DNA from 2 places in the Methylibium petroleiphilum PM1 genome. Region 1 is predicted to be linked to the other one. Evidence: riboswitches for the same ligand, from Rfam matches in the RefSeq annotation. Region 1 holds a riboswitch; the other holds the start of a gene.
The links. A riboswitch is a leader RNA that binds a small molecule or an ion and turns the genes downstream of it on or off. The one in region 1 is predicted to bind S-adenosylhomocysteine.
Positions count from the first base shown of each region.

Region 2: another riboswitch for S-adenosylhomocysteine. It lies ahead of ahcY (adenosylhomocysteinase); the one in region 1 lies ahead of metH (methionine synthase).

Region 1 covers NC_008825.1:176,997-181,406, forward strand. Annotated here, with positions in the region: gene MPE_RS00815 (AAA family ATPase) at 1-434, shown strand, start outside; gene MPE_RS00820 (homocysteine S-methyltransferase family protein) at 478-1,551, shown strand; gene MPE_RS22600 (OmpA family protein) at 1,591-2,130, opposite strand; S-adenosyl-L-homocysteine riboswitch at 2,236-2,336, shown strand; gene metH (methionine synthase) at 2,400-4,410, shown strand, end outside.
Region 2 covers NC_008825.1:3,491,867-3,496,276, reverse strand. Annotated here, with positions in the region: gene MPE_RS16590 (TlyA family RNA methyltransferase) at 1-165, opposite strand, end outside; gene ahcY (adenosylhomocysteinase) at 263-1,696, opposite strand; S-adenosyl-L-homocysteine riboswitch at 1,768-1,845, opposite strand; gene MPE_RS16580 (glutathione S-transferase family protein) at 1,913-2,506, opposite strand; gene MPE_RS16575 (VOC family protein) at 2,503-2,976, opposite strand; gene MPE_RS16570 (LysR family transcriptional regulator) at 3,093-3,989, shown strand; gene MPE_RS16565 (peptide chain release factor 3) at 4,160-4,410, shown strand, end outside.

The DNA.
Region 1 (4,410 bases):
CCGACAGCTACCTGCGCAGCCGCCAGCGTGCCGAGCGCAACTACGAGGTGACCGAGGTCAACGAGATGCTGCAGGGCATGGAGCGCTTCGGCGGCGTGTTCGTGTGCACCACCAACCTGTTCGACGAGCTCGACGAGGCGGCGCTGCGGCGCTTCTCGTTCAAGATCCGCTTCAAGCCGCTGGAAGCGCCGCAGCGCGAGCGCATGTTCGTCGCCGAGGCGCTGGGCGGCGATGCCGCCGCGCTGACCGCGGAGCAGCGCGCCCGGTTGGCCGCGCTGGACGTGCTGACGCCGGGGGACTTCGCGGCGGTGCAGCGGCAGGTCGAGCTGCTGGGCGACGTGTTCGAGCCCGACGGCTTCCTTTCGCAGCTGGAGGCCGAGCACCGCGTGAAGCCGGGCGTGCGCGAGCGCCGCAGCATCGGCTTCGTGCGCTAGCTTCGTCAGTAGGGGCATCGGTCGGCCTTCTTACAATCGGGGCATGAGTGCCCTGCCCTATACCCGTGCCGCCCAGTTGCCCGAGCTGCTGAAGCAGCGCATCCTGATCCTCGACGGCGCGATGGGCACGATGATCCAGCGCTACAAGCTCGGCGAGGCCGACTACCGCGGCGAGCGCTTCAAGGACCACGGCAAGGACCTGAAGGGCAACAACGAGCTGCTGCAGTTCACGCGGCCCGATGTCATCACCGAGATCCACGAGGGCTACCTCGCGGCCGGCGCCGACCTGATCGAGACCAACACCTTCGGCGCGACCACGATCGCCCAGGAAGACTACGGCCTGGCGCCGCTGGCACGCGAGATGAACGTGGTGGCGGCCCGGCTCGCGCGCGCCGCCTGCGACAAGTTCAGCACGCCGGACAAGCCGCGCTTCGTGGCCGGCGCCTTCGGCCCGACGCCGCGCACCGCGAGCATCAGCCCCGATGTCAACGACCCGGCGGCGCGCAACGTCAGCTTCGACGAGCTGCGGGCCGCGTACTACGAGCAGGGCGAGGGGCTGCTCGAGGGCGGCGCCGACCTCTTCCTGGTCGAGACCATCTTCGACACGCTGAACGCCAAGGCGGCGATCTTCGCGATCGACGAGCTGTTCGAGAACACCGGCGAACGCCTGCCGGTCATCATCTCCGGCACCGTCACCGATGCGTCGGGCCGCATCCTCAGCGGCCAGACCGTCAGCGCCTTCTGGCATTCGGTGCGCCACGCGCATCCGGTGGCCGTGGGGCTGAACTGCGCACTCGGCGCGACGCTGATGCGGCCCTACATCGAGGAGCTGTGCAAGGCCGCGCCCGACACCTTCATCTCCTGCTACCCGAACGCCGGCCTGCCCAATCCGATGAGCGACACCGGCTTCGACGAGACCCCGGCGATCACCGGCGGCCTGGTCGAGGAGTTCGCGCGGGCCGGCTTCCTGAACATCGCCGGCGGTTGCTGCGGCACCACCCCGGATCACATCGCCGAGATCGCCCGGCGCGTCAGCGCCTACCGGCCGCGCGCACGGCAGGAGCGCTGGATCAGCGAGTTGAGCGAAGAGGCCGACGGCGATCTGCAGACGGCCTGACGGCGCGCGGCCGCCGGGCCTTCGCGCACATCGGCTGCATCACTTGCCGGCCGGGCGGTCGCTGACCAGCAGTTCCAGTCCGGCGCCTTCGGCCCGGCCCAGGCCCACGATGCGCGAGATCGGCACGCCGCGGCCCACGAGGTAGTCGCGCACGCTGGCGGCGCGGTCCTGGACGATCCGGCCCGAGACCTTGTCGTCGGCCGGGGCGCCGATCTGCAGTTCAGTGGTCGCCGCGTGCGGCTTGAAGCCGGTCGCGAACTGGTCGAGCACTGCGGCCAGTGCCGGCTTGACGGCGGTGCGCTGCGGGTCGAAGGCATGCTTGGTCGGCACCTCGACACGCAGGCGGTGGTCGCCGGTGCTGTCGACGACGACCGGCGTGCCCTTGAGCGCGTCCCTGAGGCGCAGGCGCTGGGCCTCCAGCGCCGGTGACAGGCCGGAGCCGAACAGGCCGCCGAAGCCCGAGCTGCCGGAGCCGGGGGTGCCGGGGGCTCCCGGGCGGCTGGCGCACCCGGCCAGGGCGAATGCCAGGCAAAGCAACCCGGCCGTGTAGGAAGGAGAGAAGAGAGAGAAGCGTGTCATGCCGGGCATTGCACCCGGGCCCTGCGTGCCGCACAAGGGGGACGGCCGGACTGCGGAGGGGTATTGGGTGAGGCTTTGTAAACGCGGGCGCGCGTAAAATCGTCGGTGCTCGAGGAGCGTTGCGACGGTTGCCCAGGCTTTGGGACGACCGCCAGGCTCGGGCCGGCGGCACCGCGAGGGCTGCCCTGCAACGGCGCTCACCCCTCCGCCGACCGGCGGGCTGCGGGTGGGCCGCAGCACCGGCGCGGCGCGTCTTTCGGTGAACTGCCATGTCGACAGCTGCTGCTCCTGATTTCTCGAACGTGCCGCCGATGCGCCTGTCCGGCCTGGAGCCGGTGGCCATCGGCGAGCGCTCGCTGTTCGTCAACATCGGCGAACGCACCAACGTCACCGGCTCCAAGGCCTTCGCGCGGATGATCCTCGGCGGGCAGTTCGAGGAGGCGCTGGCCGTGGCGCGCCAGCAGGTCGAGAACGGCGCGCAGGTGATCGACATCAACATGGACGAGGCCATGCTCGACAGCAAGGCCGCGATGGAGCGCTTCCTGAAGCTCATCGCCTCCGAGCCCGAGATCGCGCGCGTGCCGATCATGATCGACAGCTCGAAGTGGGAGGTGATCGAGGCCGGGCTGAAGTGCATCCAGGGCAAGGGCATCGTCAACTCGATCTCGATGAAGGAAGGCGAGGACGCCTTCCGCCACCAGGCGAAGCTGGTGCGCCGCTACGGCGCCGCCGCCGTGGTGATGGCGTTCGACGAGCAGGGCCAGGCGGATACCTTCGCGCGCAAGATCGAGATCTGCGAGCGGGCCTACCGCATCCTCGTCGACGAGGTGGGATTCGCGCCCGAGGACATCATCTTCGACCCCAACATCTTTGCCATTGCGACCGGCATCGAGGAGCACGACAACTACGCGGTCGATTTCATCGAGGCCACGCGCTGGATCAAGCAGCACCTGCCGGGCGCCAAGGTGTCGGGCGGCGTGTCCAACGTGAGCTTCAGCTTCCGCGGCAACGAGCCGGTGCGCGAGGCCATCCACACGGTCTTCCTGTACCACGCGATCCAGGCCGGCATGGACATGGGCATCGTCAACGCCGGCATGGTGGGCGTGTATGACGACCTGGACGCCGAGCTGCGCGAGCGCGTCGAGGACGTGGTGCTGAACCGCAAGCCGGCCTACAAGCCGGGCGAGGCGCAGCTGTCGCCGGGCGAGCGGCTGATCGAGATCGCCGAGCGCGCCAAGGGCGCGGCCAAGGACGACAGCACCCGCCTCGCGTGGCGCGCCGGCACCGTGAACGAGCGGCTGTCGCATGCGCTGATCCACGGCATCACCGACTTCATCGTCGTCGACACCGAGGAGGCCTGGCAGGCGATCCGGGCCGACGGCGGGCGGCCGCTGCACGTGATCGAGGGGCCGCTGATGGCCGGCATGAATGTGGTCGGCGACCTCTTCGGCCAGGGCAAGATGTTCCTGCCGCAGGTGGTGAAGAGCGCGCGCGTGATGAAGCAGGCGGTGGCGCACCTGCTGCCCTATATCGAGGAGGAGAAGAAGGCGCTGATCGATGCCGGCGGCGAGGCCAAGGCCAAGGGCAAGGTGGTGATCGCGACGGTGAAGGGCGACGTGCACGACATCGGCAAGAACATCGTCACCGTGGTGCTCCAGTGCAACAACTTCGAGGTCGTCAACATGGGCGTGATGGTCGCGTGCCAGGACATCCTCGCGAAGGCCAAGGTCGAGGGCGCCGACATCATCGGCCTGTCGGGCCTGATCACGCCCAGCCTCGAGGAAATGCAGCACGTGGCTGCCGAGATGCAGCGCGACGACTACTTCCGCGTGAAGAAGATCCCGCTGCTGATCGGCGGGGCCACCTGCAGCCGGGTCCACACCGCGGTCAAGATCGCCCCCAAGTACGAAGGCCCGGTGGTCTACGTGCCTGACGCCTCGCGCAGCGTGGGCGTGTGCAGCGAGCTGCTGAGCGACGAGCGGGCCGCGAAGTACATCGAGGAACTGAAGGTCGACTACGACAAGGTGCGCCTGCAGCACGCAAACAAGAAAGCCACGCCGATGGTCTCGCTGGCCGCGGCACGGGCCAACAAGACGCCGATCGACTGGCGCGGCTACGCGCCGCCGCAACCGAAGTTCGTCGGCCGCCGCGTGTTCAGGAACTACGACCTGGCCGAGCTCGCGCAGCAGATCGACTGGGGCCCGTTCTTCCAGACCTGGGACCTGGCGGGCGCCTTCCCGCAGATCCTGCGCGACGAGGTGGTCGGTGCCGAGGCGCAAC
Region 2 (4,410 bases), 730 kb from region 1:
GATGCGCAGCTCGGTGGCCTCCGGCAGGTCCTCGCCGGATTTGCGCAGCCGCACCCAGTCGACCGCCGCGCGCCGCTCGACCGCGCCACGGTCGATCAACCGCTGCGCCGCCGAACGCGTCGGCGCAAGCCCACGCTGGACAATCAACTGATCAACTCTTGGCATGAGATAGAACCGAGTGGACGCCGCGGGTCCGGCTCCGCCGGCCCGCCAGCGTCGCCCCCTTCGAGGGGGAGCGGCGCAGCCGCAACGGGGGTGGGTGTCAATACCGATAGGTGTCGGCCTTGTACGGACCGGACTTGCTGACACCGATGTACGCAGCCTGCTCGTCGGTGAGCTCGGTCAGCATCGCGCCGACCTTCTTCAGGTGCAGGCGCGCCACCTTCTCGTCCAGGTGCTTGGGCAGCACATAGACCTTGCCGACCTGGTAGTCGGCGCTCTTCGTGAAGAGCTCGATCTGCGCGATGGTCTGGTTGGCGAACGACGAGCTCATCACGAAGCTCGGGTGGCCGGTGGCGCAGCCCAGGTTGACCAGACGGCCCTTGGCCAGCAGCGTGATCTTCTTGCCGTCCGGGAAGACGACGTGGTCGACCTGCGGCTTGATCTCGTCCCACTTCAGCTTCTCGAGCGACGCGACGTCGATCTCGTTGTCGAAGTGGCCGATGTTGCAGACGATGGCCTCGTCCTTCATCGCCGCCATGTGCTCGTAGCGGATCACGTTCTTGTTGCCGGTGGCGCTGACGAAGATGTCGGCCTTGTCGGCGGCGTACTCCATCGTCACGACCTTGTAGCCTTCCATCGCGGCCTGCAGCGCGTTGATCGGGTCGATCTCGGTCACCCACACCTGGGCGCTCAGCGCGCGCAGCGCCTGCGCCGAGCCCTTGCCCACGTCGCCGTAGCCGGCCACGCAGGCGACCTTGCCGGCGATCATCACGTCGGTCGCGCGCTTGATGCTGTCGACCAGCGACTCGCGGCAGCCGTACAGGTTGTCGAACTTGCTCTTGGTCACCGAGTCGTTGACGTTGATTGCGCGGAACAGCAGCGTGCCCTTCGCGCTCATCTCGTTCAGGCGGTGCACGCCGGTGGTGGTTTCCTCGGTCACGCCGATGATCTGGGCGCTCTTGCGCGTGTACCAGGTCGGGTCCTGCGCCAGCTTGGCCTTGATCGCGGCGAACAGGCAGGTCTCCTCTTCGCTGGTGGGCTTGGAAATCACCGACGGGTCCTTCTCGGCCTTCTGGCCCAGGTGCATCAGCAGCGTCGCGTCGCCGCCGTCGTCGAGGATCATGTTCGGGCCTTCGCCGTCCGTTCCCTTGGCGCCGAAGTCGAAGATGCGGTGGGTGTAGTCCCAGTAGTCCGTGAGCGTCTCGCCCTTGTAGGCGAACACCGGCGTGCCGGCCGCCACCAGCGCGGCGGCGGCGTGGTCCTGCGTGGAGAAGATGTTGCACGAGGCCCAGCGCACCTGGGCGCCCAGCGCCTGCAGCGTCTCCACCAGCACGGCGGTCTGGATCGTCATGTGCAGCGAGCCGGTGATGCGCGCACCCTTCAGCGGCTGGCTTGCGGCGAATTCCTGGCGGATCGCCATCAGGCCGGGCATCTCGGTCTCGGCGATCTTGATTTCCTTGCGACCCCAGTCGGCGAGCGACAGGTCGGCAACGTGGTGATCGTGGGTGGGGGTGGGCTTGAGGACGGCGCTCATGGACGGGTCTCCGTGATTCAGGAAACCGCAGGACGCCGCAGGGGAGGGTGTGCTCACCGGCGGCGGGGGCCTGCGGGTGAGCGCCGTTGCATCGGGGGATGACTTTCGAGCCTGGCTCCCGGGCGGGAGTTGCAACGCTCCTCGAAAGTGAGCGGATTCTAGCCGGTCTGCCCGCCATCCCCGGTTCGCGGCAGGGTCTCGGGCCGGCCGCCGTGCTCAGGTGCCCGGCATCGCCCGGTAGCCCGGCAGGGCGCGGACGCGCTCGATCCAGCGCGCGATGTGCCGGTACGGCGCGAGGTCGATCCCGCCCTCCGGCGCCAGCGCGACGTACGGGTACATCGCGCAGTCGGCGATGGTCGGTCGGCCGATCGCCAGCCAGTCGTGGTCGGCCAGGTGGGCGTCGAGCAGCGGCAGGATGCGGGCCGCCCGGGCCAGCGTGTCGGCCTTGTCGAGCGTGTAGCCGAAGCGGTCGACCAGCCGCGCCGACGCGGGGCCGTTCTGGATCTCGTTGGCCGCGGTCGACAGCCACTGCACGATCTCGGCCTGCAGCGGCGCCTCGGCCGGCCACCAGGCGGCGCCGCCGTAGCTGCCCGCCAGGTGCACCAGGATCGCCTGCGAGTCGCGCAGCACCCGCTCGCCATCGACCAGAATCGGCAGCTCGCCCCAGGGGTTGAGGTCGGTCAGCGGCGGCCGCTTGTGCGCGCCGCCGAGGAAGTCGACCGGCACGATCTCCAGGTCGATGCCCGCCAGCGCCGCGAACAGCCGCACCTTGTAGCAGTTGCCGGACAGTTCCAGGTCGTAGAGCTTCATGCCGTGTCTCCTTGGGGGATCAGTTGGTCGAATTCGAGGACGTTGCCGTCCGGGTCGCGGATGAACAGCGCGATCCGGCGGGGGCCGAGCCGCCGCGGCCCTTCGGTGATCGCGATGCCCTGCCGCTGCAGCCAGTCCTGCAGCGCGGCCAGGTCGTCGACCACGAAGGCCGGGTGGGTGATGCCGGGCAGCTTGACCGGCTCGTCGAGCAGCGCGTTGCGTGCGCCCGGCCGGCGCGCCGCGTTGAAGATCAGGTTGATGCGCACGCCGTCGGCGCTCTCCATCTCGTTGGCCTCGTGTCCCGGGAAGCGGGCGCGCTCGACGAAGCCCAGCGCCTCGTAGAAGGCCAGCGCGCGTCGGCGGTCGCTGACGCGGATGCCGACGTGGTCGTAGGCGACGAGGCGGACCGGCGCGTGCGACGCTTCGGCCGGTGCGGCGCGGGGCGGGGAGACGGCGGCGGCGAGGCTCATCGGGGCGGACGGCGAGGGGCGGGCGATGAGCGGCAGTGTCGGCAGCCGGCCGTGCCGCGCCAATGCCGTCGCGCTGACAACACCATTGCGCCCGGCGCACAGACGAAAGGCGGGCGATGGACCGGCTGAAAGCCATGGCGACCTTCGTGCGCATCGTCGAGGCCGGCAGCCTGAGCGCCGCCGCCGAGGGCGCGGGCCAGTCGCCCGCGGCGGTCGTGCGCGCGCTGGCGGCGCTGGAGCGGCACCTCGGCGTGCGCCTGCTGAACCGCAACACGCGGCGCCTGGCGCTGACCGACGAGGGCGCGGAGTTCCTGGCCTGGAGCCGCCGCATCCTGGCCGAGTTCGACGCGGTCGAGCACGGCTTCGACGCGCGCCGCCACAGCCCCGGCGGCCTGCTGCGGCTGACCGCGCCGGTCGAGTTCGGGCGGCGCCACGTCGCCCCGCTGGTGAACGCCTTCCTCGCCGCCCATCCCGCGATGCGCATCGAGCTGACGCTGGCCGACCGCGTGGCCGACCTGCTGGACGAGGGCCTGGACCTCGCGCTGCGCATCGGCCGCCTGCCCGACTCCTCGATGGTCGCGGTGCCGTTGGGCCGCACGCGACTGGTGGTCTGCGCCAGCCCCGCCTACCTGCGCGAGGCCGGGCCGGTCGCGCACCCGTCGGCGCTGCGCGGGCTGGCCTGCATCGCCTTCGCGCCGCACGGGCGCCACTGGCACTTCCAGGACCGGGGCGCGCCGCTCACGCAGACCGTCTCGGCCCGGCTGGTGGCCAACCAGGTGCAGGCCGCCAGCCTGGCCTGCACGCAGGGCCTCGGCATCGCCCGGTTGCTGCACTATCAGGTCGCCGACGAGCTGGCCGACGGGCGGCTGCTGCGCCTGCTGCCGGCCTTCGAGCCGCCCGACCTGCCGATCCAGCTCGTCTACCCGCACGCGCGCCTGCTGTCGCCGCGGGTGCGCCAGTTCATCGACTGGGCCGCGCCGCGCCTCGCGGCGGCGATCCCCGACCCGTCCTGAGCCGACCCCGGCGCAAGCCCTCCCAGGGCGCGACAAGGCCCTCCACCTAAAATCGCGCCTCGCGCCGGGCGGACCCCGGTGCTGGAAAGAGAAGAGGCCACGGCCCGCCGCGCGCAGCGCCGCCGGGACCCTGCGGTCGTGGCCGCGCACCTGCCGAGATTGGGAAAGTGATGTCGAACGTTCAGATCGCCGATGAAGTCCAGCGCAGGCGCACCTTCGCGATCATCTCCCACCCCGATGCCGGCAAGACCACGCTGACCGAGAAGCTGCTGCTCTTCTCGGGCGCGATCCACATCGCCGGCTCGGTGAAGGCGCGCAAGGCCAGCCGCCATGCCACCTCCGACTGGATGGAGATCGAGAAGCAGCGCGGCATCTCGGTCGCCAGCTCGGTGATGCAGATGCTCTACCGCGACTGCGTGAT